2 regions of the Streptococcus huangxiaojuni genome follow, and region 1 is predicted to be linked to the other one. Evidence: predicted binding sites of a transcription regulator. Region 1 holds the regulator's gene; the other holds the start of a gene.
What was found. Region 1 encodes NrdR, which represses ribonucleotide reductase genes. Its sites were predicted from a motif close to ACACNATATATNGTGT; they were not measured.

Region 1 (15,782 bases):
ATGATAGCGCTGATCACGGTTTCTATTTTGCCTGTCATTATCAGACCGACGGCCGTCTTTTTGATAAGACCCTTTGCGGTCTTTTCTTTGCTGCTGCTCTGCCTGACGGCGTTGGGCTTCGGCCTTGGCTCTTGCTTCACGCTCTGCTTTAAAGTTGCGGCTTTTCGGACGGTTGAGCGGCGGTTTGGAAGCTGATGGTTCAGTGTGCTGAACAGCTTTAGGCACAGGCGCCGTTTTTTGTGGCTGCTCTTTTGGACGCGGCTCTGAAGCTGCTGCTTTAGGAGCAGGCTGCGGCTGTGCATTCGCCGGTTCTTGTTTCGATACGGCTCCTTCCTTTGCTGCAGCGGTAAAGCTTGCAATAATGCGGCCTGCATCTTCCTCTTCAACACTAGAAGCATGGCTTTTTACAGCAAAGCCAAGCGACTGTGCCCGTTCGACAACTTCTTTACTGCTTTTTCCGATTTCTTTTGCAATTTCGTGCAATCTTTTCTTTGACAATTTGTGTCCTCCTATTCATCTATCCCATAAGAGTCCTCATTTTCTTTGAAAATCCAGCATCTGCAATAGCCAGCACTTTTCGAGGCTTACCTAGTGCAGCACTTAATTCCAGCGTAGAAAACGCTGTGGAGACTTCTACATTGTAATAGTTGCTTTTATCTTTTATCTTTTTACTTAGATTAGGACTGGCATCACTAGCCAGAAAGATAAGTTTAGCTTGTCCGGTCTGAATCGCTTTTACAGTCAGTTCCTCACCCGAAATGACACGGCCTGCGCGATAAGCCAGACCGATAAGCTGTGAGATTTTTTCTGAATTATTCAAGGCCCAGCTCTTTTCTTTTCACTTTATGTTCAACATAAGCAATCAAGTCGTCATAAAAACTTTCCGGTACTGTCATAGCGAAAGTACGGTCAAAAACCTTTTTTTTCTTGGCAGTCAGCGCTTCGGTGTTATCCAGTTTAATATAAGCGCCGCGGCCGTTTTGTTTGCCGGTCGGATCAATAAAAATGTCACCTTCCTTATTTTTGACGATTCTAAGAAGATCGCGCTTATCGATAACTTCACCTGAGACGACTGATTTTCTTAAAGGAATCTTTCTTGTTTTAGGCATTTAAAAAACTCTTTTTTCTGTTTTTATTCCGTTCCGTCAAGAACAGGTTCTGACGGTTCACTTTCAGCATTTTCAGCTTCAGCAGCCAGCAGTTCTTCTCGCTGAGCTTCCATTTCATCGTACTCACTTGCCGACTTAATATCGATGCGATAGCCGGTCAGATGAGCCGCTAAGCGGACATTCTGTCCGCGCCGGCCAATAGCCAGCGACAATTTGCTGTCCGGCACAACAACGGTTGCCCGTTTAGGATCCTCATCATCAAAAAGCACCATATCAACTTCTGCAGGAGCAATAGCATTGTAGATGAACTCAGCCGGATCATCAACCCACTGGATGACATCAATGTTTTCTTCCATCGGCAAAGCTGCACCTGTTTTAGGATCAATCCGCTTAGGATGAAATTTGCTGGTTACTTTTTTAATATTGCTGCCGCCGCGGCCGACGATGGTTCCGATTGCATCAACATTGGGATTGTGGCTGCGTACCGCAATTTTTGTCCGATCACCGGCTTCCCGGGAAACACTCATTATCTCGACTGTTCCGTCAAACACCTCGGGGATTTCCTGCTCCATGATCCGTTTGATAAACTGAGGATGGCTGCGGCTGACAAAAACATTGACCCCTTTAGGATTGTTTTCAACTTTATAAACATAAACTTCAATGCGGTCGTGCGATTTAAAGGTTTCTCCCGGAATCTGGTCCTGATGGGACAACTGAGCCTCCAAAGTTCCTAAATTCACGTAAATAAAGCGCTGATCGAAACGCTCAACCGTCCCGGTCATGATTTCACCTTCACGCTCTTTGTATTCATTAAAGGTTACTTCCCGCATCTGACGCCGCATTTTTTCCATAATGGTCTGTTTAGCCGACTGTGCTGCCACACGACCAAACTCTGCCACTGATTCAGCAAAACGAATCTTGTCGCCTATTTCATAGGCAGAACTGATGGCCAAAGCATCTTCAAGACTGATTTCAAGCCGGCTGTCAAAAACTTCTTCAACCACTTCACGGACGGTATAGACCTGAAAATCACCTGTTTTTTCATTAAATTCGACCACACAGGACTCAGCCTGACCATAGCGGCGCTTATAGGCTGATTTTAAAGATTCTTCAACCGCTTCAATAATATCTTTTTTGTCAATATGTTTTTCTTCTTCCAAAATACGGAAGGCTTCTAACATCTCTTTGCTCATAATTCTATCACTCTTTTTTTCTGTTCTTTTAGCTAGCGTAACAGGAAAAAGCAAAATCCTTTCTTAAAATTTAACTGCAAGGCGGGCTTTAGCAACCGTCTGATAAGGGATATCCACTGTTTTTTCTTGCCCTTTGTCCATAAACATAAGCGTTAGCACTTGTCCATCAAAAGCCAGCAAATCACCTTCAAAATGCTTCACTTTATCGATGGGCTTATACAGGCTGACATTGATATAGCTTCCAACAGCCTGGGCTAAACTGGCAGCGGTTTTTAAAGGGCGCTCCAGACCCGGACTGGAAACTTCCAGTAAATACTGTTGAGGAAAGGGATCAGGCTCGATGGTATCCAGCAGGGGGCTGATGATATCTGTCAGCTCTGCTGTATCATCTACAGTAATACCACCAGGTTTATCTACTAAAATACTTAATATATAATCGCCCCCCTTTTTTTCATATTCAACATCAACCAATACAAATGGATCTTCAAATACAGGGGCAATCCGTTCGGTAACACGTTCAACAATATGGTTTGCGATAAGGCATCCTCCTTTTATATTAACAGTCCTTCTTCTGACACAGATAAGAGGCGAAGTCCTGACTTCGCCCCCCTTTCTCTTTTAATATTTAATGACAGTATAACACAGACAAGCAAAGAATGCAAGAAAATAGAAAGATTTTATAAATGAAAACAAAAAGGTACAGAAGATATGTTTCTGAACCTTTTCAAAATTCATTTCTCAGCAGGCCTATCCCTGCCAGAATCTTGCTATTGTATATTCTTGGTCAGATTGGCCAAAAGTTCTTCAAAAGAGCGCTCATAGAGCTGGATATCCCCAGCTCCCATAAAGACGTAAACAGCATTGTCATGATCAAGCAGAGGTGACACATTCTCAACAGTTACAATTTCAGCAGGTTTACTGATTTTTTGAGCTAAGTCTTCCACTTTGACGTCTCCCTTGTCCACCTCACGGGCTGAGCCGTAAATCTGCGCCAAGTAAACACTGTCTGCTTCATTAAGAGCCTCTGCAAACTCATCTAACAGAGCAATTGTCCTAGTAAAGGTGTGCGGCTGAAAAATGGCGACAATTTCCTTGCTGGGATATTTTTGCCTCGCTGCATCAAGAGTCGCAATAATCTCAGTCGGATGGTGAGCAAAGTCATCGATAATAACAGTATCAGTAATGACTTTCTCAGAAAAGCGGCGCTTAACCCCCTTGAAAGTCTTCAAATGTTCAGCAACCAAAGCCATATCAAAGCCGGCAATATAAAGGTTGCCAATAACAGCTGTTGCATTGAGAATATTGTGACGCCCATAAGCCGGAACATGAAATTCGCCAAGCACTTCTCCCCTATAGCTGACCTTGAAATCAGAACCATTTGTTGTACGAATAATATCATAAGCAACAAAATCATCATCTTGAGCAAACCCATAATAATAAATCGGGGCTTTTGTTTTTAGACGTCTGAGGTAGGGATCTTCCCCGTACACAAAAAGACCTTTTTGAACCTGCTGAGCATAGTCGCTGAAAGCACGAAAAACATCATCAACACTAGTAAAATAATCCGGATGGTCAAAATCAATATTGGTAATGATAGAATACTCAGGGTGATAGGGCATAAAATGGCGTTCGTATTCATCTGATTCGAAAACAAAATACTTACTGTTAGCCAGCCCTCGCCCGGTACCGTCGCCAATAAGATAGGATGTATCCGTAATATTTTTAAGAACATGCGACAAAAGTCCGGTAGTAGATGTTTTACCGTGGGCACCAGCAACCCCAAAACTTGTAAACTGTGTCATAAAGTCGCCGAGAAATTCGTGGTAACGCTTAAAGTTAAAACCGTTTTTAAGCGCATAAGCCACTTCAATATTATTATCTTCGCGAAAAGCGTTACCGGCAATCAGTTCCAAATCAGGTGTAATATTAGCTTCAGAGAAGGGAAGGACAGCAATACCAGCCTGTTCGAGCCCCCGCTGTGTGAAATAATACTTTTCCACATCGCTCCCCTGAACCTTATACCCCATTTGCTGAAGCATAAGGGCAAGAGCACTCATACCTGACCCCTTAATTCCGATAAAATGATAAACTTTCGACATATCCACTCCTTACAACAAGATACAAAGCCCGTGAAAAAATCCGTATGAAAATAGGGGATGGCAAGTGATGCCTAAGCATCACGCTGACAGCCATCTTTTTCACTAGGATTTTAGGGCGTGTTCAGTTCAAACAAGATACAAAGCCCGTGAAAAACCGCAGTTCTCTTTTTTAGGGCTTTTATTGCCAGATGATACAAAGATTTTTTAGAGCTTTGAGGCTGGGGCAAAGTCCTGCCTCAGCTCACTTTTTTAGATAGCGGAGGTGGGACAACACAATCGAAATCGTCATTTTACGACGATTTACCGATTTTTGTCCCACTCTCAATTCTTTAATCAGTTTCTGCAAAACGGGTCAGATTCAGCTCTTGAGTAAGACGGTGTTCTTTTTGTGTTTCAAACTCCTGATTATTGTATATCTGACTGCGTTTAAGAAAATCGTAATTATTTTTTTTAGGTTTGGGCCGCACAGAATTTCTAGGTTCCGTATAAACCTGCGGTATTTCTGCCAAAATATAGGATTCCTGATGAAGTTTTTCCGAAAAACGGCTCAATTCATTGCCTCGCTTAACCGATTTGGATTGAGCCGAGGCCGGCTGAGAAGACTGGCGCTGAAAAGACGGCTTTGCCTGCATTTTAACTTCATTGGCCAGAAAAGCCTGACGCTTTTCCCTGATATCCCGTCTTGCCTCTTCTCTGGCTTTCTGTGCATAAGACTTCCCTTCATTTAGGGTTTGAAGACGTTCGGGTGCTTTATTTTTAACATCAGGTGTTTGGTCAACAAAATTGAAGTCTTGAGTAACATCGCTGAAATCTTTATCTTGATAGGGCCCGTGAATATTATTAATCAGGTCTTCATTATTGTAAAGCCGCATGTTTATCGGCTCTTGCATAATTTGCTCCCCATCTGCAACCAGAGGGAATTTTTTTCTCATCATATCAAGACTCGCTTCCTTTTAATCTTGAACTATAACTATTACCTGCGGTGAAAGCGGCAGCCGATTTGCTGATATCAAAAAACGGCCGTCAGCCTTTATACAGTACTCCTATTATAAACTAAAACTACTATTTTTTCAAAATGTTCTTAATTTAAATCTGAAAAGAGCGGAATCGGCATAAGAAAAAGAGGCTTGAACAAAAGTCCTTGCCTCATTTCACTTTTCCAGACATATGCGCTTGACGCAGTGTTTGGAAGCTCTCATCACTTATCAAGCAAGGGATGGCGGCTTCCCTAATCAGCTGTGCAGGGGGGACAAAAATGACTTTTGGCTGCTGTCAGTCTGCAAGTCCCAAGATTTCTTTAATTTCTTCAACTGACATGCTGGCTCGTGTTTCGTTGCCGTCTAAAACAGTTGTCACTAAATGGCGTTTGGTTTCCTGCAAATCTAAAATCTTTTCTTCGATAGTCCCCCTTGTTATCAGACGGTAAACATCAACATTCTTCTCCTGACCGATTCGGTGCGCCCGGCTGATAGCCTGCAGTTCTACTGCCGGATTCCACCATAAATCAATCAAAACAACAGTATCGGCACCGGTTAAATTAAGACCGACTCCTCCTGCTTTCAGCGAAATCAGGAAAATATCCTTTGCTCCGCTGTTAAAGGCACGTGTCATTTCCTGCCGCTCTGCAGCTGGGGTTGAGCCGGTCATCTTATATGCCGTCAGTCCAAGATGATGCAGCTCTTCTTCCGCAATATCCAACATCCCGCGAAACTGGGAAAAAACTAAGGCGCGGTGTCCGCTTTCTTTAATTTGATAAAGGAGGTCCCGCAGACTGTCTACCTTCCCGCTGCCGCCTTTATAATCCATAAACAGACTGGGGCTGTCGCAAATCTGCCGCAGACGGGTAATGCCTGAGAGGATTTCAATTTTTTTACGATTAATCACCGCATCGGATGAACCGCGGATACTGTCCTGCATTTGTCGGAGCTGTGCTAAGTAGATTGCTTTTTGACTGTCGGCAAGCTCATTATGATAATTGATTTCCAGCAGTTCCGGCAGTTCCGGCAGAACGTCTTCTTTTTTGCGCCGCATAATGAAGGGCTTGATATAGCGGGCAACCTGCTCTGCTGACATTTTTACAAAGACTTTCTTTTCCGGCAGGAGGCCAGGCAGAACAATCTGAAAAATAGACCAGATTTCCAGCAGCCTGTTCTCTATCGGTGTCCCAGTCAAAGCAAAACAATTATCGACTTCAAAGGACCGCAAGTACTGTGCAATCTTTGTCTGCGTATTTTTCATAACCTGAGCCTCATCCAAAATCAAGTAATCAAAATGAAGCTGATTATAACTGGCAAAATCCTGACGAAAGGAGCTGTAGCTGGTAATGACAATCTGATGATCCTCTTTAATCAGGTCATCCCTTACAGATTTGGAGCCGTAAACAACAGTAAAGTCCAATTCCGGAGCAAATTTTTTAAATTCATCCTGCCAGTTGTAAATGAGGCTTGACGGCGATAAAACTAGAACCCTCTTCTCCTGCTTGAGTTTGCCGCTCAAAAAAGCAATTGTCTGCAGGGTTTTCCCTAAGCCCATATCATCTGCTAAAATACCGCCAAAGCCGTATTTATCAAGCATCGACAGCCAGCGGACTCCTGTCAGCTGGTAATCACGCAAATCGGCTTTAACCTTAAATTCAGGCAGTTCAAACCGCTCAGGCTGCCGGAGGTCCTGCGCCAGTTCTACAAAAGAGCGCGTCAGATGGACACTGTCCTTATCCTGTAAAACATCTGACAGCTGAAAGGCAGACAGGGCTGAAAGCTGTAAATGGCCATTTTCTAAGCGCTTAGGCTGAAATTTCTTAAGCTCACTGCCTATCTTTTGCGTTTGCTCATCAAAAACAACTAATTGGCCTGACTGACTGACAAAGTAAGGCTGATTAGTAAAAAGCGCTGCCAAGGCTTCATCAATATCATTTTCGAGTATTGTAGAAAAATCAAAGGAAATATCCAGCAGACTGCCGGAAGAACTAATGGCAAGCTGCGGCTTCTCTGTAAAGCGCAGAGCTTTCATTTCTTCAGATAGAAAGACCTTCCCCAGACTGGCAAACTCAGTCAGGGTTTGGCTGAAGAAAGGATACAGTTCTTCTGCCTGCAGAGGTTCATGATAACTGGAAAAGGTTTTAGTAAAACCGGCGGTTTCCAGCAGTTTAAAAACACGCTGTTCATGTTTAAAATGACTGGCAAAGGAAAGCTCCCCCAGTTCTTTTTTACTCCTCACCTTAACTGTTCCGTAATCAAAAACCAAGGATAGGTGGATTGCCTTATTCTCTTCCAAATCAAAATAAAAAAGCGGAGAAAAATCCCTGATTTCGAAACTCTTCGGGGCCTGAACTGTTCCTAAACAGCGAAAATCCAGCAGGCTGGCAGCCAGCTTAGCCTGATCGTCTAAATCAAAGTGGACATGCTTAGCCAAATCAGATTCTAAAGGCAGGGTTTTCAGGGCTGCTACAATTTTACTTTGCTTAAGATTAAGCCGATAGAAGGTCCCCTGGTAAAAAAGATAAGTATTATCAAAGAAAGACTGGATATCTTTTTCTTTGACAATCAGTTCAATTAATTGGCGGTGTACCAGTACTTCAAACTGATAAAGTCCTTCTGAGCCATCGAGATCTTTAAAAACAATATCAGCATAATGCTGCTGATCTACAGTAAAGGAAAAATCGTAAAGGTTTTTGAACAAGCTGAGCCCTTCTTCAAAAAATCCGCCGGGCAAGGTGAGATGCCGTCCATGGTTTGGAAGAATGTAGGTGCCGTCAGAGGGCTTGTCGGGAATAATCCGCCACAAAAAACGAATAAGCTCTTGGCTGGCTGTATCAAACTGCAGAAACGAAAGCGGTTCATAGTAATTCTTGCCAATCTGGTAATAATCCTCTTTTTTGATAATTTGCAAGAAAGCTCTAATGTCGCGTATCACATAAGCACGTGCATCCGGCAGACGATTAATTTTCAGAGTCCACCAAAAGTCAGATGAATAGGGATTTTGGGCGGCAGAAACAGCCAAACGGTACTGGGTTGCCCTATCTTCATTAACAGATAAACCATCAAGAAAAATACTGCCAAAAGACAGCTTTTTTTGCTTTTTTTGATAATCATCGCTTCGGGAAGACAGGAGCTCTGCGGCTTCCTTTCCTTCTGAATCATTTTTTAAATAGTATTCTAAAGCAGCCAAGTGCTCACAATACTGTTTTTGGGCAAATAAACTGCACTGGCAGGAGATGTCTTCATCCTCAAGAGCATACTGGACAGAATAGCCATCGACATCAGCCTGCAAAAGCCGATCACGATGGCTGATAATCTTAAGGAGCCCCTGTTCATATAACGCGATACCTTGATTGCGGACACGGCCCGGAATCATTCTACTCATACTATACCACCTTTACCTTATCTCCTTATTATAGCAAAACAATCAGCTTTTTTCTGAAAAAACGGGGATTTTCATTGTTTTGTTAACATATTGCAACAAAAAATAAATTGAACACGCCCTAAACGCTGCGGGAAAAAGATGGCCTGACTTAGAATCTGACGATTCGTCAGTCAGTCCCCTATTTTCCTTTTGCGTTTTTAACGGGCTTTGTATCTTGTTAATTGAACACGCCCTAAACGCTGCGGGAAAAAGATGGCCTGACTTAGAATCTGACGATTCGTCAGTCAGTCCCCTATTTTCCTTTTGCGTTTTTAACGGGCTTTGTATCTTAATGAAAAACCGCCCTGACTAAAATACTGTCAGGGCGGATTTCTTTTTTACTTATGATAGGGTGTTCTACTTGCGTTTCCGGGTTAACAGTTTGATTGGCGTACCTTTGAAGGCAAAGGCTTCACGAATCTGATTTTCCAGAAAACGGAGGTAAGAGAAATGCATCAGTTCTTCCTCATTGACAAAAATGACAAAGGTCGGCGGTTTGACGGCAACCTGAGAAGCATAAAAGATTTTCAGGCGCTTTCCTTTATCGGTCGGTGTCGGATTAAGAGCGACTGCATCCATAATAAGGTCATTAAGCACCGCTGAAGCAATACGCTTACTCTGATTTTGACTGATTTCTTTAATCATCTCCGGCAGCTTGTGCAGACGCTGCTTCGTCAGTGCCGATACAAAAACAATCGGAGCATAGGGAATATACTGAAAATGATCACGAATATCCCTTTCCCACTGATGCATGGTGTGGTTGTCCTTTTCAAGCGTATCCCACTTGTTGACGACTATAATCAATCCTTTCCCAGCTTCATGTGCAAAACCGGCAATTCTCTTATCGTACTCTCGGATGCCTTCTTCAGCGTTGATAACCATTAAAACAATATCGGAACGGTCAATGGCCCGCATGGCCCGCATGACCGAATATTTTTCGGTTTTTTCATAGACCTTGCCTGATTTACGTATACCTGCCGTGTCAATCATAATATACTGCTGACCGGCTGAATCAGTGAATGGGGTATCGACAGCATCACGAGTTGTTCCGGATACCGGACTGGCAATGACGCGTTCTTCACCAAGGAGAGCATTGATAAGGCTGGACTTTCCCACATTAGGGCGGCCGATAAGACTGAATTTAATAACATCTCCCTCTTCTTCTTCTGTCTCAGACGGAAGCTTAGAAGTAATAGCATCCAGAAGATCTCCTGTCCCAAGCCCATGAACAGATGACACCGGATAAGGCTCCCCCAAACCAAGAGCATAAAAGTCATAGACAGTGCTGCGCATTTCCGGGTTATCAACTTTATTAACAGCTAAAACAACTGGTTTTTGCGCTCGGTAGAGTATCTTGGCAACATATTCATCTGCATTCGTTATCCCTTCTTTTCCGGAGACAACCAAGACGATAACATCAGCCTCAGCAATAGCAATCTCAGCTTGGTGCTTGATTTGCTCCATAAAAGGCGCTTCAATGTCATCAATGCCTCCGGTGTCTATCAGGGAGAACCTGCGGTTAAGCCACTCTCCGACAGCATAAATTCGATCACGTGTCACGCCTTCTACATCTTCAACAATAGAAATGCGTTCTCCGGCAATACGGTTAAACAATGTAGATTTCCCAACATTGGGCCGGCCGACAATTGCAACTGTTGGTAGGGCCATCTTTCCTCCTCATTAAAAAGTTTTCGTTTATCCTTAAAAAACACTATCATCAGACTGAACATCCAGCAAGACAAAAAGATTTCAAAAATCAGGGGAGAAGCCTGACTGAAACAGCTTATGTCTGCACCAGCTGCCATAAGCAATCCGGCTATTAAACTCAAACTGCACAACCAATCTCTTTATCCAAAGTCAGTTCCTGCGGTTATCTCCTGCCAAGTAGAATTCTTTAGCAAGATAGCGGATACGCTCCATGACACGTTTGGCCTGCCAAGTCTCATCTGTTCCTTTAATATTGGCCAGCTTTTTCTCCAAATCTTTAAAACTGTAATTGGAGGTGAAAAAAGTCGGCAAATCCTCCAGCATACGGTACTGCAGAATGACCTGCAGCACTTCGTCGCGCACCCAAGAGGTAGCCTGCTCAGCACCAATATCGTCAAGAATCAAAATTTCAGCTTTTTTAACAGCATCGATTTCATCTTTAACGGTTCCGGTATTGATGGCATTTTTGACATCTATAGCAAAACTGGGAAAATGAAGCAGTGTGGTCGAAGCCCCTTTTGCTTTAGACAGCTCATGGGCCATAGCAGCCAACATAAAGGACTTTCCAACCCCCATATCGCCATACAGGTACAGACCTTTTTGGTCAGCGCTGGGATACTCAGCGACAAACTTAGTTAGCTCTATAAACAGAGGCTGTCTGCGTTTATCATCCAGACTGATATCATCAAAAGTAAGATTTTTATAAGATTTAGGCAAATTGACAAGGCTGACACGCTCGGCAACAGCCTGTTTGGCCTGAGCAAGCTTCAAGGCCTTTGTTTCGCGGTAAGTAACGTCTGCATAACCTTCATTCATCACCAAAATCGGTTCATAGCCTTTAGCGAGATAAGTTGCATCGCCGGCTAAAAATTTATCACGTTCTATACGAAACTGATTAAATTTGGAGAGACTGAGTTCAATTTCCCGGTTTGACAGCCGGTGAGTCGCAATGAAGTCTGCAACTTCTTTATCAGCTAAAATAGCTTGCTTGAGTTCATCGGTGTTGATTTGTGATAAATGAGCTTTATTGCTGTGCTTTATAGCCTGAGCAACTTTTTCCATCTACTCACCATCCTTTCGCAATTGTGCCAAAGTTCTTTTCTTGAACTCTGCTAGTTCCTGCAGTTCTTCTGCTGTTGTTTCATTTTTGTAATCAGGATTGCTCCATTCAGGAATGTTCGTTTTGCCCGCTTTTGATTGTTTTGATTTAACCTCAGTTTGACGTTCCGCAAAGCTGCGCATTTTTAGAACTGCTTCTTCAGCACTGACAATCTGCTGATAGGAAAAATCATTGGCAATTTTCATAATATAGGCCTTGTTCAGATTGGCCGATTTCGTTTTATTGAAGGTATAGAGCACCATGACATTAATCACTTCATCCAGAAAGGGCATCTGAGCCAAATCTTCCAATATTTTTTTCTCACCGGAAGTGACCCGCGCCCGTCTAACCTTCTTAATTTTAGCCAAAAAAAGCTCTGCTTCTGCCGATTTGGCCTCCCGTAAAATCACTTGCTCTTCTTTGCTGAAAATCTCATCTTGCTGTTTCTGCCGCTGCGCTTTTGCCGTTTGCTGTTTTTTAACCGTCATACGCTTGGGCGAAATAAAATGGTTAACAGCTGTCTCTTTAGCTAAATTATAAAGCGCAAACCAGTTTAAGTCATATTTTTCAGCCAAACTGTAGAGAGCAATAATGTCCTTTTTTTCATCCTTAAACTGCAGACCGTCCCGCTGCATCAGGCGCTGGAAATTATGCAAATCAAGACGAGGAGCAGGTCTGGTCTGAACAGAAGCTTTGTCTGTCTCCAGATTGTCAAAAACATCAGAGAACTTTTTTGAGATATTACGGGCGTTTTTTGGAAGCTGCAAAGCTAATTCCTGCACGGCAACATCTCCGATTCTATTGGCCAGCAGACGGCGGTAAGCCGGATGAGCTAAGAACAAATCCCTTGTTAAAGGCTGCTTAAGCCTGAAATGATAGACGCCGCTGCTTTCGTACAGCTCGAGCAGCTCCATAGCCCCCAGAACTGACACCGCATCTTCCAGACGTTTCATCCCAAATTGCAGGTGGTTAAGAATTTCTGATAATTTATGCCGCTTATGGCCCTCATCAAAAAAATGGACCAGATAGTCATAGAGCGACATGGCGTCTTGCCCAATAATGGGAAAATACAGCTGAATAAGATTTAGTGAATCATAAGAAACGGCATTCCCCTTGATATAGAAAAAATCATCAATTGGTTTCATTTTTTTCACTGCTTTTCTTTTTATTGGGCACACGGCTTGTTATTTCCTGCAGAAGTTTTTCTATCTCATCGACATCTTTAAAACTTTTATAAACACTGGCAAAGCGAACGTAGGTAATTTCATCCAGTTCTGCCAATTCATCCATAACAAGATTGCCAATCACGACACTGGACACTTCATTTTCGTATTCACTGCGAACCTTTTGTTCAATGCGTGAAATGACTGCTTCAATATCACTGCTGGATACCGGCCGTTTTTGCGCACTTTGAATAATACCGTTTAAAATTTTATCACGGGAAAACTGTTCCCGTGTCCCATCTTTCTTGACTACCAAAAGCGGGAGCTCTTCAACTCGCTCAAAAGTTGTAAACCGTGTCCGGCAATTTTCGCATTCCCGCCGGCGTCTGATGGTATTGCCGTCCTCAGCCTGACGGCTGTCAACAACACTGGATTTATTATAATGACATTTTGGACAACGCATACAGACACCTCATTTCTATTAGTACTGTTTAACCCTTATTTTATCATATTTTCTTTATTAACAAAAGCCAGCAGACAGCATAGAAAAAGCCCTCATATTTTAAAGCTTAGAGTCTGAGGGCGCCCGGGCTCATCTACTAAAGAACAGAAATATTATTCCCTAAATCTCAAAAAGTGTTTCACTGTTTCTGCCGTTTATTTAATAGAGAAAAAACAACAGCCATAAAATCATTGGCTGTTTTTTTGAGCATTCTTACTTTTCACGAATCATATAGCCCATACCGCGGACAGTCTGAATATATGACTCCTTGCCGGGAACATCAATTTTCCCGCGCAAATAACGAATATAAACATCAACAACATTTGTTTCGGCTGCTTCTTCATATTTCCACACATTTGCCAGTAGCTCTTCCCGTGTCATAACGCGATTCATATTTATCATCAAAATATTCAGCAGGTCATATTCACGTTTGGTCAGTGAAATTTCATCATCCCCTCTGAGAACAGAACGGTTCTGAGGATTCATTGTCAAATCCCGATAAGAGCCTTGCGCTGCATGTGCCTTTTTACTGGATTCCATATTTTGCCGGCGGAAAATAGCACGAACCCGTGCCAGCAATTCTTCAATAGCAAATGGTTTAACAATATAGTCGTCAGCACCGCGGTCCAAGCCCGCCACAATGTCTAAAACAGAATCTCTGGCTGTCATCATCATGATATAGGTATTTTTCTCAGCCTGAAGTCTGCGCGTAATTTCAAACCCATCCATCTCCGGCAGCATCAAATCCAAAAGAACCAGATCAAAATCTTTTTCAAGAGCTAGATCCAGCCCTTTTCTCCCGTTTGATTCAATCTGAACTTCATAGCCTTCATGCTGCAGTTCCAAGGAAACAAAACGCGCCAAATTCTTTTCATCTTCAATAATTAAAACTTTCTTAATCACTTTACACCTTCCCTTTTTCTTTGTGATTTTGAGTTAATAGGTGCTAAGTCCAAATTGAAAAACAGACCCCTACAAACTTAAATCTTTCTCATGTTATACCCGCCAGAAAAGAAGAGTAAACAAAACCCTCACTTCTCAATAATTTAATACATGTATGAGCAATTGTAAAAAAATTATAGCAAAGAATTTCAGCTTTCACAACTGGGATTCTCATATTTTTTAAAGAAAACGGCTTCATTCATCAAATAAACCGTCCAGAGCAGCAAAAGGACTTGACGCCTCTCTCTTTTCTGCTTTCAGGGACTGATACTGCTCTTCGGTCAATACTGCCCAGCTCTCCCCAGCCGGTAAATCAGCAGCAGTTTGCTCATCGTCGGCCAGCACCTGCAAAGGGACTGACAGCAGAATATTGTCAATAACACTTTCTGCTAAATCAATATTCGGTCCATCAACAAGCAGCAGCAAGTCCTGATCAGCAAGCTCTTTTTTAGAAGTCAGTTCCGACTGTTCCGCAAAAACCTCAGCTACCATCTGCTTTTGCTTCAAAACAACCGGCTGAAGCGAACGGCTTGAAGGAAGTTCCAAGAGATAAGTCAGTTCATAGTTTAATAAAAACAGCCCATCATCGTAAGAGATATTCCCCTTTGCCCGAACATCCTTGACATCTAAAATGTCAGGATTACGCGCGATCAGCTCATCTCTAACAGATAAAATCTGGTCAAAATCGATTCCTTCCGGTCTTTTCTTCAGCTCAGCTATGGAAAACATCAGCTTTTACCCTTCTAATAAATCACTCTTAATTTCTATATTATACAATAATAAAATGTCATCTCTTTAGAAGATAGATGTCAACTTTATTACAAACGCTATTATTACGGCTTTTCTCCTGCTTCTTCCTTTAGTCCTAAAAGGAGAAAATTAAAAAGTTCCTCAGAACTTTTTCTTATTTTTTATTAAAAAACAGGACACTTTTCTGCTAGTTTACATCTGACGCAAGCGCTCAATCCTATCAGCAATAGAAGGATGGGTATAAAAGAGAGACTTAACACCTTCTCTTTTCTGCGGATCATTGATATAAAGAGCGCTGCTGGCCTCATCAACATGGTGAGCCATGGGCTGAGACTGTTCCAGCTTTTGCAGAGCGTTAATCATTCCCTGCGGATTGCGGGTCAGCTCCACTGAGCTCGCATCGGCCAAGTACTCCCGCTGACGGGAAATAGCCAATTGCACTAAACTGGCTGCCAAAGGAGCAAGAATCAATGCAATCAGGGAAAAAATAAGCAGCAAAATACCCAAACCGCCGCTGTCTCGGCTGTTGCTGCGCCGGCGTCCGCCGCCAAACCACATCATCCGACCGCCAAGGCTTGAAATCAGTGTAACAGCACTAGCCAAAGCAACAGCTATTGTAGAGATTCGAATATCATAATTTCTGATATGGCTGATTTCATGCCCGATAACACCTTCTAACTCTTCCCGGTTCATAACCGCTAAAAGACCTGTTGTAGCCGCTACAGCCGCATTCTCCGGACTGGAACCTGTCGCAAAGGCATTTAATGATTTATCTTCAATAATAAAGACCCGCGGCATGGGAACTTGCGCTACCATC
Region 2 (15,782 bases), on a different contig from region 1:
ATAACGGAGATTCTAAGGGAACTGCATGGGGCTGTGATTTATCCTATGATTATGTTAAAATCAATGCGCTTTACCGGACTTAATCCTCCTTATCCCCAGATTTTTGGCCAACTGTGAAAAGCTAATTGCCTTATAAAAAGGAATGAAAAGTTATGAAAGATGTGATTGTTATCAAAATCGGCGGAGTAGCCAGCCGGTCTTTGACTGCAGATTTTCTGAATCAAATCAAGACATGGACAGATGCAGGAAAAGCTGTTCTCATTGTACATGGCGGTGGCTTTGCCATTGATCAGATGATGAAAGATCATCAGCGGCCGATTCAAAAAGTCAATGGTCTGCGAGTGACAGCAGAGCTTGATATGCCGCTGATTAAAACGGCTTTGACCAAGAAAGTCGGAAAATCTTTGGCGCAGCAGCTAAATCAAGCTGGAATAAATGCCTTAACGGTTGATGCAGATTTACAGGAAATTGTTCAGGCAGATTTTTTACAAAAAGACCTTTACGGTTATGTCGGACAAGTAAGTGCTGTGGCTAAAGCGCCCCTGTTAGAATTTTTGGAAAGGGGGTTAGTGCCGCTCCTGCCTTCTTTAGGCTACAGTCATCAAGGAGAAGTTTTGAATATCAATGCTGATTATCTGGCTAGAGCTGTGGCTCAGGCTCTGTCGGCCGAAAAATTAATTTTAATGACAGATGTCCCAGGGGTTTTAGAGAAGGGGACAGTACTTGAGCACCTGCCGCTCAGCGCTATACAGAAAAAAATTGCTGACGGAACCATAACAGGCGGTATGATTCCCAAGGTTGAAAGTGCAGCAGAAACAGTGTTTGCAGGTGTTGAACAAGTTTTAATCGGAGACCGTTTAAATCGTGGAACACTCATTCAAAAGGGGTAGTTATGGGAAAACTTTTTCAAAATTATAAAAGAGCTGATGTCGAATTTATCAAAGCTGAGGGAAATTATTTATGGGATCAAAAAGGTAAGTCTTATCTTGATTTTGCCAGCGGAATCGGAGTGACTAATCTAGGTTTCCACCCTTATGTCAAGTCTGCTCTGAAAAAGCAAGCTGAAGAAATCTGGCACAGCCCTAATCTTTATCGCAACAGTCTGCAAGAAGAAGTAGCAGATAAGCTGATTGGTGGCTATGATTATTTGGCCTACTTTTGCAACAGCGGGGCGGAAGCCAATGAAGCAGCTATTAAGCTGGCCAGAAAAAGCAGCGGCAAGCAGGAAATCATTAGTTTTAAAAATTCTTTTCACGGGAGAACCTTCGGTTCCCTTTCTGCCAGCGGCCAGGAGACCATAAAAAAAGGATTTGGTGATGGTGTGCCGCATTTTTCTTATGCTGTTTTGAATGATTTGGACAGTGTCAAACGGCTGGTTACGGAGGATACGGCAGCTGTTATGCTGGAATTGGTGCAGGGTGAATCAGGTATTCATGTAGCAGATAGGACTTTTGTCAGTGATTTAGCAGCCTTTTGCCAGCAGCAGGAAATTTTATTAATCGTTGATGAAGTGCAGACAGGTATGGGACGGACAGGCCGGCTTTTTTCCTTTGAGCACTATGGGATTGAACCTGATATTTTTACCTTGGCTAAGGGTTTGGGCAATGGTTTTCCCGTTGGTGCCATGCTTGGCAAGTCTGACTTGGGGTCAGCCTTTTCTTATGGCAGCCATGGTTCAACCTTTGGCGGCAACAAACTGGCTATGGCTGTCAGCTCGGCTGTGCTTGATGTTCTGCAGGGCGATAATTTTTTACAAACGGTGCGCTTAAATGCTGACATCCTTCAGCAGAAACTCAAAGCAGCTCTGGCCGATTTGCCGCTTGTGACCGATATTCGAGGATTGGGCTATATGATCGGTATTGAAACTAAAGCAGACTTGGCTGATCTAGTTGCTGGTGCACGGGCCAGAGGCCTGATTGTTTTAACGGCCGGCAGCAATGTTCTGCGGCTCCTGCCTCCTTTGACTCTGACAGAAGAGGAAGGAGAGCAGGCTGTAGCTGTTTTACAGGCAGTATTTCAAGAAGAATATCTGAAACAAGCAGGACAGTTTTGAACTGGATTGATTATTCATGTCTGTCTAAAAGGTAGGCAGACATGAGTTTTTAAAGGTTCACAGGAGCTGTTAATGTAACAGTATCAGATGCTCTCAATCTAAAAAAGAGTGAAGGAAAACCGTGCATTCAAAATCATCGATTTTTCTTCACTCTTCTTCCTTCTTTTAGGCTGGAGGTATTTTGTTTACAGATATCATGCCATTTTTATTCCCGACTCTAACAAAGGCAGCTGAGACTTTCGCCCCAGCTGCCTTTTGTATGAGAATAGTTTTTATGACAGTCCGTAATTATAATCATCGTCTCTCATGGCTTCAACACTGCCAAGCAGATAGCCGTTGCCTACCTGGCTGAAGAAATCATGATTGGATGTTCCTGTAGAAATACCATTCATTACGATCGGGTTCACGTCGTTGGCTGTGTCCGGAAACAGCGGATCCTGCCCCAAATTCATTAGAGCCTTATTAGCATTATAGCGCAGAAAGGTCATGACTTCCTCGGTCCAGCCCACTGTTTCATAAAGAGTATGCGTATAGCGTTCTTCATTTTCATAAAGCTGATAAAGGAGGTCGTACATCCAGTCGCGAAAGTCACTCTGCTCTTCCTCAGATAGTTCATTAAAGCCCAGCTGAAATTTATAACCGATATAAGTCCCGTGCACAGACTCATCGCGGATAATCAATTTAATAATCTCTGCCACATTAGCGAGCTTATTGTTGCCAAGGTAGTAGAGCGGCGTAAAGAAGCCTGAATAAAAGAGAAAAGTTTCAAGATAAGTGGAAGCCACCTTTTTTTGCAGAGCATTGCCGTGCTTATAAATATCATTAATGATTTTGGCTTTTTTCTGCAAGTATTCATTGCTGTTTGTCCACTCAAAAATGTCTTCAATCTCAGCTTTCGTATTGAGAGTAGAAAAAATGGATGAATAAGATTTGGCGTGGACCGATTCCATAAACTGAATATTGTTAAGGACGGCCTCTTCATGCGGTGTACGAACATCCCCGCGGATAGCTTCGACTCCGGATTCGGACTGCATGGTGTCCAGCAGGGTTAAGCCGCCAAAAACTTTACCGACCAAATCTTTTTCTTCGCTGGAGAGTTTCCGCCAGTCATCAAGGTCGTTTGATAAAGGAATACGTGTATCGAGCCAAAATTGTTCAGTCAGTTTTTCCCAAGTTGACTTATCAATAATGTCTTCAATTTCATTCCAGTTAATCGCTTCGTAATAAGTAGTCATCATTAAATCACCTAAAGCCGGGTCAATCCCTTTTGCAGTCCCGGTTTTATCTTTTTGGACACTGTTTCAAAAGACAGTGTCTCTTCCTTTCCATCGTATAGTAAACAGCTAATGCACAGACCAAGAACCCCTATGCAGCCAATTAAATGACACAGGATTCACATTGGTTAGAGCCAACCTCTTCTCCATCGTCTGTATAGGTACGGACATAATAAATGGATTTAATCCCTTTATTGAAAGCATAGTTGCGCAAAATGGACAAATCGCGGGTCGTTTGTTTGCTTTCAGTTTTCCATTCATAGAGCCCTTTAGGAATGTCACTGCGCATAAACAGGGTCAAAGACAGACCTTGATCCACATGTTCTGTTGCGGCAGCATAAACATCAATGACTTTCCGCATATCCATATCGTAGGCAGAAGTGTAGTAAGGAATCGTATCAGTTGACAGTCCGGCAGCAGGGTAGTAAATTTTGCCGATTTTCTTTTCCTGACGTTCTTCGATACGCTGCGTAATCGGATGGATAGAGGCTGATACATCATTAATATAAGAAATCGATCCGTTCGGTGCCACAGCAAGCCGGTTTTGATGATAGAGACCGACCTGCATTACTTGTTCTTTGAGAGCCTGCCAATCCTCAGCCTGCGGAATAAAGTGGCCGGCAAACAGCTCTTGCACACGTCTGGATTTTGGCACATACTGGCCGGTTATATACTTGTCAAAATAAGTTCCGTCAGCATATTTAGATTGTTCAAAACCAACAAATGTCTTCTGACGCTCACGGGCAATATTGTTGGATTCAACCAGTGTCCAGTAATTAAGCAGCATAAAATAAATATCGGTAAATTCAAGCGATTCTGGACTGCCGTAGGCTATATGATTCTGAGCCAGAAAAGAATGCAGCCCCATTGCGCCCAAACCAAAGGTATGCGCTTGGCTGTTGCCATGTTTCACTGTCGGTACCGCTTCTATGTGCGATGCATCGGTCACAAAGGTTAAAGCCCGTGTCATAACTTTGATTGAGCGGCCGAAATCAGGCGAAGCCATCATATTGACAACATTGGTCGAACCGAGGTTGCAGGAAATATCGGTTCCCATTTCAACAAACTCCTGAGCATCGTTGAGCAGGCTAGGTTTTTGAACCTGCAGGATTTCCGAACAGAGGTTGCTCATTACAATTTTTCCGTCAATCGGGTTGCTCCTGTTGGCTGTATCAACATTAATAATATAAGGGTAGCCGGATTCCTGCTGCAGTTTAGAAATCTCAGTTTCAAGATCCCGAGCCTTGATTTTGGTCTTAGTGATATTTGGATTGGCAACCAGTTCATCATACTTTTCAGTGATGTCAATGTAATTAAAAGGCACACCGTATTCCCTTTCAACACTGTAAGGGCTGAACAGGTACATGTCTTCATTTTGACGCGCCAGCTCGTAAAATTTATCGGGAACAACTACTCCAAGGGATAAGGTCTTTACACGAACTTTTTCGTCAGCATTTTCTTTCTTGGTTGAAAGAAAGGCGATAATATCCGGATGAAAGACATTGAGATAGACCACTCCGGCCCCCTGACGCTGACCGAGCTGGTTCGAGTAGGAGAAGCTGTCTTCAAACAGCTTCATAACAGGTACAACACCGGAAGCTGCGCCTGCAAATCCCTTAATCGGTGCTCCGGCTTCACGAAGGTTGGACAAAGAAATGCCTACTCCGCCGCCAATCCGTGATAACTGCAGAGCAGAATTGATGGATCGGCCAATAGCGTTCATATCATCTGTTACCTGAATTAAAAAACAGGAGACCAGCTCACCCCGTCTGCTTCGGCCGGCGTTCAAAAATGAAGGCGTTGCCGGCTGATAGCGCTGATTAATCATTTCGATGGCCAAATCATGCGCCAGCTCCTCGTTGCCATCAGCAAAATAGAGGGCATTAAACATGACCCGATCTTCCATACTTTCGAGATAAAAATCACCATCATCGGTTTTCAAAGCATATTGCTGATAGAATTTATAAGCAGCCATAAAAGACTTAAACTGAAATCCCTGAGCCTGAATGTCTGCTGCTAATTTTTCAATAAAAGCTGGTGAATAGTTATGAATAAAGTCAGACTCAATGTAATCATTATCTATTAAGTAATTGACTTTGTCGGTAATGCTGTCAAATCTCATTGTATTAGGTTCAACATTCTCCGCAAAAAAAGCATTTAAGGCTTCTCTGTCCCGATGAAGCGGAATTTGTCCGTTGACAGGACGGTTAATTTCATTATTAAGACGAAAATAGGAAACATCGCCAAGATTTTTGAGACTCATTTTATCTAAAATTCCTTTTATAATATTGCTTTTTACATATAATAAGGCTTCATTCCATTTATTTTTTGAGATGAAGCCTTAAAATTAAATAATTTCTTTTAATTTATTAGGCTGAAAGCCTGAAAAAACGTGGTCACCTGCTTCAATTACAGGAGCGGCAGTGAAGCCGAGGCTTTTAACATAGTCGATCTTTTCCGGATGTTCATCGATATTAATTTCTGTAAAATCCGCCTGATGCTGCTCCAAGAATTTTTTGGTCATTTTGCACTGCATGCAGTTGTTTTTTGAAAACAGCGTGATTTGTGACATAAGTAATTCCTCCTAAAAATTTTCCGTTTCTGGAAAAGTCATATGTATCTAGGATATACAAAATAAATAAAAAAAGCAAGAACTTTTTCTCGAAAAAACACAATATATTGTGTTTGATATTTTTGTTGAACACGAAATGTAGTGTTGGTGCTGTTTTGACTAGGTAAGCGGACAGATTTCAGACAGAAAGACAGTTCAGCAGGCAGTCCGAATTGATTTTAAAAAAGATAAGGTGCCGAAATCGAACAGCTGAAGTTAATTTTAAGGGCTGCTCTATCTGCATTTTCATCTTATTTAAACCAGCTCTCTAAAAAAGATCAAACGCTGGCATATACAGTGAAATCAGTGCCGGAGGACAGGAAACAGACAGATCTGATATGTAAGCGCTTAAAAAACACACTAAAAAACCTTGCTGTTTATCATCAGTTAGGTTACTTTAGTATTAGGGAAGTTTGGTAAAGGAGGACTGAAAAGATGCGGATAAGCCAGCTGCGGCAACTGAATTGGGAAAAAGATAATCTTCTTTTATTGGCTATAGGAACTTTTATTTTTGGTCTGCTGTCTCCTGCCAAGACAACTTGGTGGGAGGATTATGCTCATTTATTACTCCAGCAGACCTATTTAATCCATGATTTTTTTGCTGTGGCAGGTATAGCTGCAACCTTTGTTAATGCTGCTTTGCACCTTGCCATTGCTTATTATTTAAACATTCGCAACCAATTGACCCATCTGACTGGTTTTCAGATGGCAGCGATAGGCATTTTTGTAGGGCATTCCTTTTTTGGGACACATCTATTGAATATCCTGCCTATTCTTTTAGGAGTTATCTTATACGCCAAGCTGTCACATCAATCTTTTAAGCTTTACACCTCCATCAGTTTATTTACAACTTGTATGGCTCCTGCTGTCTCTTATGTCATGTTTTCGCATGGCCTGTCATTCATTTCAGTGTTAGGCGGTATTGCCCTGGGTTTAGTTTTGGGGCTGGTTACTCCCCCTCTTGCCGAAGCGTTTTTGAAGTTCCATCAAGGCTACACTCTTTACAACATTGGTTTTACATCCGGAGTTATCGGTATGTTTGTTTATGCCTGTCTACGCTATTTTCAATTTGATATTCCGACAGCTCAAGTGCTGAGTACAGAAGCACATGACTATATTTTAATCTATATGCTGTCTGTTTGTCTGCTGATGCTTGGACAAGCTCTGATTCAGCTGGATTTTCAGGACTTTAAAACGAAATTCATCAAACTGAATCACCGTGTCGGGCGTCTGCCGGATGATTTTGTCATTAAGTACGGCCGTAAAACTGCCTTTTTTAACATGGGTCTTTTAGGAATGGTTTATCTGAGTTTATTACTGGTTCTTAGGATCCAACTGAATGGCCCTATTGCAGGCGGTCTCATGTCTATCATCGGTTTTGCTGGTTTTGGGAAACACCTGCGCAATACTCTGCCTGTGGCTTTTGGGGTCATTCTGGCCGCTTGGTTTGCTAATGAATCCTTCGGGACGATTGGCTTTGCCTTATCTCTCTTATTTGGTACTTCACTGGCTCCGCTTGCTGGTTATTATGGTATAATAGTAGGGATGATAGCAGGGTTTCTCCAGTTTAATATGACACAGAGTGTTATTGATCTCCATTTGGGACTGTGCCTTTATAATAATGGTTTTTCCAGCGGTTTTGTAGCAGCCTTTTTGGTTCCGATATTGGAAAGCCTGCCTCGTCGCAGAAGTTCAGAAGAATAAACGTAAAGGTAAGGCTTGGTAGTTATGATTAGTGAAAAAAACAAGGCGACACGTATTATGAAAGAATTGATTGGTTATTTTTTAGAGCATAAATACTATCAATTCGATGTCTCTTTTCAACTTGATAAGGATAAATTTGAACTGAGTATTACGGCTCCTTCTCCCGATATTCCCGATCATTTTAAGCACCTGCTGAGAGATCTTAATACAGAGCGTGAAGTGGAGATTGATGAGTACTATAATGCCTTGCTGGGAGGTCATGGGACTGATCATGATTACAGTTTGCTGGGAAGGGCTATTGACCAAGCGACTCTTGAACATAATGAAGGCATGCTGACATTAAAAATCCGCAGAAATATCGGAGCTTCTTAATACGGCCTTTGTATCTTGTATTAGGGTGGGAGAAAATTCAGGCTGACTGAGTTTGCTTTCACTTTTTTTGTATACTGAAAAGCGATGTGGAAATCTGATTTCTGTTTTGTACCTGTTTAGCAATCATGGGAAAGGTGTTTTTCGAGATGTTTTTCAAGTGTTTTTTGTGTTTTTTTGGTGTCTTTCGGCTTTTTTTTGAATTTTGAAGTTGTATAATAGTTTGTAAGCCCTACCAAAACAAGTAAGACAAGATTGTAAGCCCTACCAAAAATATATTGTGGGCTATACTCATCGTAAAGGAGGATAACTTTGTGAAACATATCATGTTTACAGAAACAGTGTTGCGCGATGCTCATCAAAGTTTGATGGCTACTCGTTTACGGACTGATGAGATGCTGCCGATTATGGAGCAGCTCGATAAGGCAGGCTACCATGCTTTGGAGTGCTGGGGAGGAGCCACCTTTGATTCTTGTGTTCGTTACCTCAATGAAGATCCGTGGGAGCGATTGCGGGCAATTAAAAAAAGAGCAAAAAATACGAAACTGCAAATGTTGCTGCGTGGCCAAAATCTCCTTGGTTATCGCCACTATGCTGATGATATAGTCGAACAGTTCATCACATCTGCTGCACAAAATGGCATGGATATTTTCCGTATCTTTGATGCTCTGAATGATGTACGCAATTTAGAAGCCAGTGTGAAAGCTGTCAAGAAAAACGGCAAGCACGCTCAGCTGACGATTTGCTACACAACAAGTCCTGTTCATACTATCGACTATTATAAGCAGCTGGCTCAAGAGATGGCGGTTTTGGGAGCTGATTCTATTTGTGTCAAAGACATGGCAGGTATTTTGACACCAGCTGCTGCGAGAACCTTAATTCCTGCATTGAAGGAAGTAACGGATCTTCCGATAGAAGTTCACACACATGCAACTAGCGGGACTTCTGAGATGACTTATTTAGCAGCTGTCGAGGCTGGAGCAGATATTATCGATACAGCTATTTCTCCTCTGGCTGGTGGGACAAGCCAGCCGGCTACTGAAAGTCTCAGTACTGTTTTAAAAGAGCTAGGATTTAAAGTGGACTTGGATGATGATGCTCTGGTGGCTATCAGTGACTATTTTAAACCTATTAAGGAAAAATATATCAAGGAAGGGGTTCTGGCTCCAAAGATGATGGGATTGGAACCTCAGACCTTGATCTATCAAGTTCCTGGGGGTATGCTGTCCAACCTCTATTCTCAGCTCAAGCAAGCTAAATCTGAGCATCTTTATGAGGAAGTTCTTAAAGAGGTTCCGCGGGTACGGGAAGATCTTGGCTATCCCCCTCTTGTAACACCTCTCAGCCAAATGGTTGGAACGCAGGCTGTCTTTAATGTCTTAGCCAACGAACGCTATAAGATGGTCCCAAATGAAATAAAAGATTATGTCTGCGGTAAATACGGCAAATCCCCTGCTCCGATTAAAGACAGTGTCAAGCAAAAGATTGTTGAGGATGAACCTGTGATTACCATTCGTCCTGCAGACTTGCTGGAACCGGAGTTAGACCAAATGAAGCAGGAGTTGAAAGGGTTGGCACGCTCTGAAGAAGATGTGCTGATCTATGCGATGTTCCCGCAATTGGGAAAAGACTTTTTGAAGCAAAAATATCTGCCCCAAGATAATCAGGAACCGGCTGATGATGAGATTATTAGGATTCAGGCTGTCATGTAGGCTACTGCAGACAAGCTGAGCCATCATACCAGACTCTGTCAGGTATAAAATGGGGAAAAAGCGCCAGTTTTTAATAGGATGACAGAAGTCAGAGCTGTATTTCTTGGGTGACGGGCACTCTCATTTATTGATTTAACAGGAGGAGCAATGGAACATATCAGTATCATGGAGGCATTAAGCCTCTCGGTTGTTGCGATAACCGTCGTTATGGTTGTATTAGTCGGTCTGATGTTTATAATCGAAGGGTTTAGATTCATTGAAAATTCACAGAGCGCTGACAGTGTTTCGCCGGCACAGCCGGCTTCTCAAGAAAAGGGACAGACTTTAGCTGATAACGAAGAATTAAAATTAGTAGCAGCTCTTACAGCTTTAGCTGTTGCTAGTGACAACAAGCAAGACAAAAAGTATCGTATTACCGCAATTAAACGGATTAAATAATTGAACACGGCCTAAAATCCTAGTGAAAAAGATGGCTGTCGTCGTGATCCAGCATCACTTGCCATCCCCTATTTTCATACGGATTTTTAAACGGCCTTTGCATCTTAATTAAGGGAGTTTTGTATGAAAAAATATCAGATTACGGTCAATGGTCAGACTTATGATGTGACTTTAGAAGAGATTTCGGAGAAAGAGCTGAATCAGGCTCGTCAGTCTGGGTCGGCTTCATCGGACAATCAAGCATCCGCCTCAAGCAGTAACGAAGGTGGACTAGAGGTTACTGCCCCTATGCCGGGGACGATTATTTCTCTCAATGTTCAAGCAGGAGACAGTGTTAAAGCAGGAGATACCCTTTGTATCTTGGAAGCGATGAAGATGGAAAGTGCTGTAGTTGCTTCGGCAGATGGTGTTGTCAATCAGATTTTTGTTGATAAAGGAACACAAGTTGAAGCAGGGACAGTCCTGATGACATTATAGAGAGGGAGAGGGGTTTATGTTAGACGCTCTAATTGAAATGTTGGATTCCTCGGGATTAATGGCTCTTGACTTTAAGACAATTATTGTGCTTGGAATTGCCTGTCTGTTTCTTTATTTAGCGATTGCCAAAGGGTACGAACCTTATCTTTTAATTCCGATTGCTTTTGGTATGCTGCTGGTCAACCTGCCTCTGGGAGGCTTGATGGATCCCCCTGCTGACGGGGTAAGCGGAGGACTGATCTATTATCTCTATCAGGGAGTGGATAAGGGAATTTACCCACCGCTTATTTTCCTTTGTTTGGGTGCGACAACAGATTTTGGGCCTTTAATTTCAAATCCTAAGACTCTATTGCTGGGAGGTGCAGCCCAAGTTGGTATTTTTGTGGCTCTGATGGGCTCAATTATGCTCGATATGACGGGTCCTGAGGCTGCTTCCGTTGGTATTATCGGCGGTGCAGACGGTCCGACAGCTATTTATACAACCAGTCAGTTGGCCCCCCATCTGCTGTCAACGATTGCTTTGGCCGCTTATTCTTATATGGCCTTGGTTCCGATTATTCAGCCGCCTATTATCAAGGCATTAACGACTAAAGAGCAGCGCAAGGTCAAAATGCAGCAGCTGCGTCCTGTTTCTAAAAAGGAAAAAATTCTTTTCCCGATTATTGTGACCATTTTTACGGTCTTGATTTTACCGTCTTCAGCTCCGCTTATCGGGATGCTGATGCTGGGCAATCTGATTAAAGAATCCGGACAGGTTCCCAAAATTACAGAAACTCTCTCTAATTCGCTGATGTATATTATTACTATCTTGCTGGGGGTCAGTGTAGGTGCCAAAGCGGAAGCTGAGGTCCTGCTGTCGCCGGACACGATAAAGATTATTATACTTGGTTTAATTGCCTTTGCAGCCGGTACAGCAGCAGGTGTTCTTATGGGTAGGCTGATGTATCATTTAACCAAAGGAAAAATTAATCCAATGATTGGTGCAGCAGGAATATCTGCTGTTCCTATGGCAGCACGTGTTGTCCAGGGAGTGGGGGTTGAAGAAGATCCTTCAAATTTCTTACTGATGCATGCTATGGGGCCTAATGTAGCAGGAGTTATCGGCTCAGCAGTTGCAGCAGGTGTTCTGCTGCAGTATTTCGGCTGATAGGAGCAAAAAGCCTGCTTAAGTTTAGATGATTAGAATGGGGAATGAAATGCTTGTCGAGCGCTTGTGGGTACAGCAGCAGCCTAATGTAAAAAAAGCTTGGTTAAATCTCTTAAAAGCAAATGGAATTCGTGAGGAAGACACTATAGATGCCGTATACGGCATCTACGATGGGGAAAAGCTGATAGCCACAGGCAGCATTTTTGATAATGTCATTAAGTGTGTAGCAGTTGACAGTTATCATACGGGAGGCACGGTTATCAGCAGCTTAATCTCCCATTTAGAATCTCTGATTTTTGAAACATTTGAGAGCTGCTATCTTTATACGAAACCGGATGCCAGTCTTTCTTTTGAACATTTGGGATTTCGAGAACTGGCTCGAGTGCCGGATAAGTTGGTCTTCATGGAAAAAGCCGTCAGGGGGTTGGACAGCTACCTTGCTGTTTTAAAGACAAACAGGATGCAGGGGCATACAAAGGGTGCAATTGTCATGAATGCCAATCCTTTTACTAAAGGCCATCTCTATTTGGTAGAGCAGGCTGTGAAAGTGGTGGACAGCCTTTATCTCTTTGTAGTTTCTCAAGATCGCTCTGCTGTTTCTTTTAAGGATCGCTTTGCTTTAGTTAAGGCCGGTGTGGCACATTTGGAGCAGGTAAAGGTTGTTGAGACCGGTCCTTATATGGTCTCAACAGCTACCTTTCCGTCTTATTTTTTGTCAGAAGAAGAGAATGTGGCAAGGATACAGGCTAATTTGGATGCCCAGCTGTTTAAACGGCATATCGTTCCGGCTCTGGGTTTAACACACCGCTTCTTAGGAACAGAACCTAAGTCACCGGTTACAGCTATTTATAATCAGGAGTTACGCAGGGTTTTATCGCCTGCCATTGAGCTTATTGTTGTTGAAAGGATAGAGCAGTCCGGTGAAGTCATCAGTGCTTCTCGTGTCCGTGAATTGTGGCAGAAAGGCAAACTTGCTCAGATTAAACCTTTGGTTCCCCCCTCAACCTACCAGTATATTAAGCAAAATATAGAAAGGACTTGAAGCTTATGAGCTATTTTGAACTAAGACAGCAGGGTGCCGCCGGCACCTTGGAGTCATCAGATGTCCAGATTTTAATTGATCAAAACTCTGGCGGAGGGATTGAATTGGAGTTAAGCAGTTCAGTTGAAAAGCAGTTTGGAGCCCAAATTCGGCAAGTCATTCAAGAGACTCTGTCTTCTATGGGTGTTCAGGATGCTAAGCTAGTTGTAAAAGATCAAGGAGCTCTGGACTGTACCATCAGAGCGCGTTTGATTGCAGCAGTCCATCGTGCCAGCGGTCAGGCAGAATCCATCAATTGGGAGGAGATTGAACAATGGAACGATTAAGAAGAACCATGATGTTTGTTCCAGCTAGCAATCCGGCTATGCTGAGAGATGCTAATCTTTACGGTGCGGATTCTATCATGTTTGACCTTGAGGACTCCGTATCGCTTAAAGAAAAAGATAGTGCCCGCTTCCTGCTTTATCAGGCAGTCAAAACATTTGATTTCGGAGACACTGAAACGATTGTTCGTATTAACGATTTAGCTGCGGGCGGACGTGATGACATTGAGGCTATGGTGCGTGCGGGTATTGACTGTATCCGACTGCCCAAGACTGAAACAGCTCAAGATGTTATTGATGTTGCTGATGCTATAACCGAAGTTGAAGAGCGTATTGGCCGTCCAGTCGGTTCGACCAAGATTTTTTGTGCCATTGAAGGGCCAGTCGGTGTCTTTAACGCTCTGGCTATAGCGACAGCCAATGAGCGTGTGGTCGGAATTGCTTTAGGTGCAGAAGACTATGTCACAGCTATGAAAACGAAACGCTACCCGGAAAAGGACGGAGAGGAGCTTCTCTTTGCCCGGTCTATGATCGTTCATGCAGCACGTGCTGCAGGTATTGCTGCAGTTGATACTGTTTTCTCAGATGTCAATGATATGGATAATTTCAGACGTGAAGTGGAAAGGATTAAGCAGCTTGGTTTTGACGGTAAATCAGTTATCAATCCCCGTCAAATACCGGTGGTCAACGATGTCTTTACCCCTACGGAAAAAGAAATCAGCCATGCCCAGCAAGTCATGGCGGCAATAGCAGAGGCTGAAGCTAAAGGATCGGGTGTCATTTCTTTAAATGGTAAAATGATTGACAAACCGATTGTAGAACGTGCCCAGCGAGCCTTAGCTTTGGCACAGGCTGCAGGAGTTATAGAGGAGGCAGAGTGAATATGGTTTTAAATACATTAGGACGAGATATTCCAGCAAAGTATGCTGAAGAGTACGGTGTGTTTTCGGGGGAACTTGCTGCCGTTAAGAACTATCAAGAATCCAGCCGTCACATCAAGCCAGTAAAGCCTCGTGATAATAAATTACTTTCATCTATTCGGGAAGCAATTGAAAAAACAGGACTTAAAGACGGTATGACGATTTCCTTTCACCATCATTTCCGTGAAGGTGATTATGTTATGAATTTGGTTATGGACGAAATTGCTAAGATGGGCATCAAAAATCTGAGCATCGCTCCAAGTTCTATCGCCAATGTTCATGCGCCTTTGATCGAACATATCAAAAATGGAGTGATTACCAACATTACTTCCAGCGGCTTGCGTGATAAATTGGGTGCAGCTATTTCTGAAGGAATTATGGAAAATCCTGTTGTTATTCGTTCCCATGGGGGAAGAGCCCGTGCCATTGCCAGAGGAGATATTCATATTGATGTGGCTTTCTTAGGAGCCCCTAGTTCTGACGCCTATGGGAATGCTAATGGGACTAAAGGGAAAGCAACTTGCGGCTCTCTGGGTTATGCTATGGTTGATGCCAAATATGCGGATCAGGTTGTCATTATTACGGATACTTTAGTGCCTTATCCTAATACCCCTATCAGCATTCCTCAGACTGATGTTGATTATGTTGTTGCGGTTGATGCTATTGGCGATCCCAATGGTATCGCTAAAGGCGCAACGCGTTTCACTAAGAATCCTAAAGAACTGCTGATTGCAGAGTATGCTGCTAAGGTGATTACCAATTCTCCTTATTACAAGGAAGGTTTCTCTTTCCAAACAGGAACTGGTGGTGCTTCGCTGGCAGTGACGCGCTTTATCCGTGAACAAATGATAAAAGACGGCATTAAGGCAAATTTTGCCCTTGGCGGTATCACAAACGCCATGGTGGAATTATTGGAAGAAGGATTGGTCGACAAAATTATTGATGTTCAGGATTTTGACCATCCATCAGCTCTTTCTTTGGGCCGCAATGCCGATAAACACTATGAAATTGATGCCAATATGTATGCCTCGCCTTTGAGTAAAGGTTCTGTGATTAATCAGCTGGACGTCTGCATTCTTTCAGCCTTAGAAGTCGATACGAACTTTAATGTTAATGTTATGACAGGGTCAGACGGTGTTATTCGCGGTGCCTCCGGCGGCCATTGTGATACAGCCTTTGCATCTAAGATGAGCTTGGTTATCTCACCGCTGGTTCGGGGACGGATTCCAACCTTTGTAGAACAAGTCAATACGGTTATTACGCCGGGAACCAGTGTAGATGTTGTCGTTACCGAAATCGGAATTGCCATCAATCCAAATCGGCCGGATTTGGCAGAACATTTCAAAGAACTGAAAGTTCCTCAGTTCACTATCAAAGAATTGCAGGAAAAAGCTTATGAGGTTGTTGGACATCCGGATCCGATCCAATACGGCGATAAGGTTGTGGCCCTCATCGAATATCGGGACGGGACTCTGATTGATACGGTTAAAAATATTTTACATTAATATATGGGGAGGAATATTTCATGAAAAACGTGAAATTTCTAGGTTTGCCGCCTTATCTGGCGGCGGTATTGATTGTCATCTGTGTGACAGCCATGTACATGGGGGCCTTACCGACTGACTTGGGCGGAGCCTTTGCTATAATGCTTTCAATCGGTGTCGTCTTCAATGAAATTGGGAAACGTATTCCTATTTGGAACACCTATATCG

Region 2: the regulator NrdR is predicted to act here: its motif matches at 5,997-6,012, upstream of nrdH (glutaredoxin-like protein NrdH).

Annotation. Positions count from the first base shown of each region.
Region 1 covers NZ_JBFQEG010000001.1:256,366-272,147, reverse strand. The annotation lists gene infB (translation initiation factor IF-2) at 1-498, opposite strand, end outside; gene AB3329_RS01275 (YlxQ-related RNA-binding protein) at 518-820, opposite strand; gene rnpM (RNase P modulator RnpM) at 813-1,109, opposite strand; gene nusA (transcription termination factor NusA) at 1,133-2,302, opposite strand; gene rimP (ribosome maturation factor RimP) at 2,366-2,839, opposite strand; gene murC (UDP-N-acetylmuramate--L-alanine ligase) at 3,070-4,401, opposite strand; gene zapJ (divisome accessory protein ZapJ) at 4,731-5,336, opposite strand; gene AB3329_RS01245 (pilus expression-regulating Snf2 family helicase) at 5,674-8,763, opposite strand; gene der (ribosome biogenesis GTPase Der) at 9,160-10,470, opposite strand; gene dnaI (primosomal protein DnaI) at 10,660-11,571, opposite strand; gene AB3329_RS01230 (replication initiation and membrane attachment family protein) at 11,572-12,753, opposite strand; gene nrdR (transcriptional regulator NrdR) at 12,740-13,234, opposite strand; gene AB3329_RS01220 (response regulator transcription factor) at 13,487-14,176, opposite strand; gene AB3329_RS01215 (YceD family protein) at 14,411-14,944, opposite strand; gene htpX (zinc metalloprotease HtpX) at 15,158-15,782, opposite strand, start outside.
Region 2 covers NZ_JBFQEG010000004.1:105,883-121,664, forward strand. The annotation lists gene argJ (bifunctional glutamate N-acetyltransferase/amino-acid acetyltransferase ArgJ) at 1-83, shown strand, start outside; gene argB (acetylglutamate kinase) at 153-890, shown strand; gene AB3329_RS04070 (acetylornithine transaminase) at 893-2,053, shown strand; gene nrdF (class 1b ribonucleoside-diphosphate reductase subunit beta) at 2,326-3,288, opposite strand; gene nrdE (class 1b ribonucleoside-diphosphate reductase subunit alpha) at 3,431-5,590, opposite strand; gene nrdH (glutaredoxin-like protein NrdH) at 5,675-5,899, opposite strand; gene AB3329_RS04090 (DUF1576 domain-containing protein) at 6,374-7,642, shown strand; gene AB3329_RS04095 (hypothetical protein) at 7,667-8,014, shown strand; gene AB3329_RS04100 (oxaloacetate decarboxylase subunit alpha) at 8,326-9,723, shown strand; gene AB3329_RS04105 (OadG family transporter subunit) at 9,871-10,161, shown strand; gene AB3329_RS04110 (biotin/lipoyl-containing protein) at 10,285-10,638, shown strand; gene AB3329_RS04115 (sodium ion-translocating decarboxylase subunit beta) at 10,655-11,785, shown strand; gene citC ([citrate (pro-3S)-lyase] ligase) at 11,823-12,827, shown strand; gene citD (citrate lyase acyl carrier protein) at 12,833-13,153, shown strand; gene AB3329_RS04130 (aldolase/citrate lyase family protein) at 13,141-14,031, shown strand; gene citF (citrate lyase subunit alpha) at 14,034-15,575, shown strand; gene AB3329_RS04140 (2-hydroxycarboxylate transporter family protein) at 15,596-15,782, shown strand, end outside.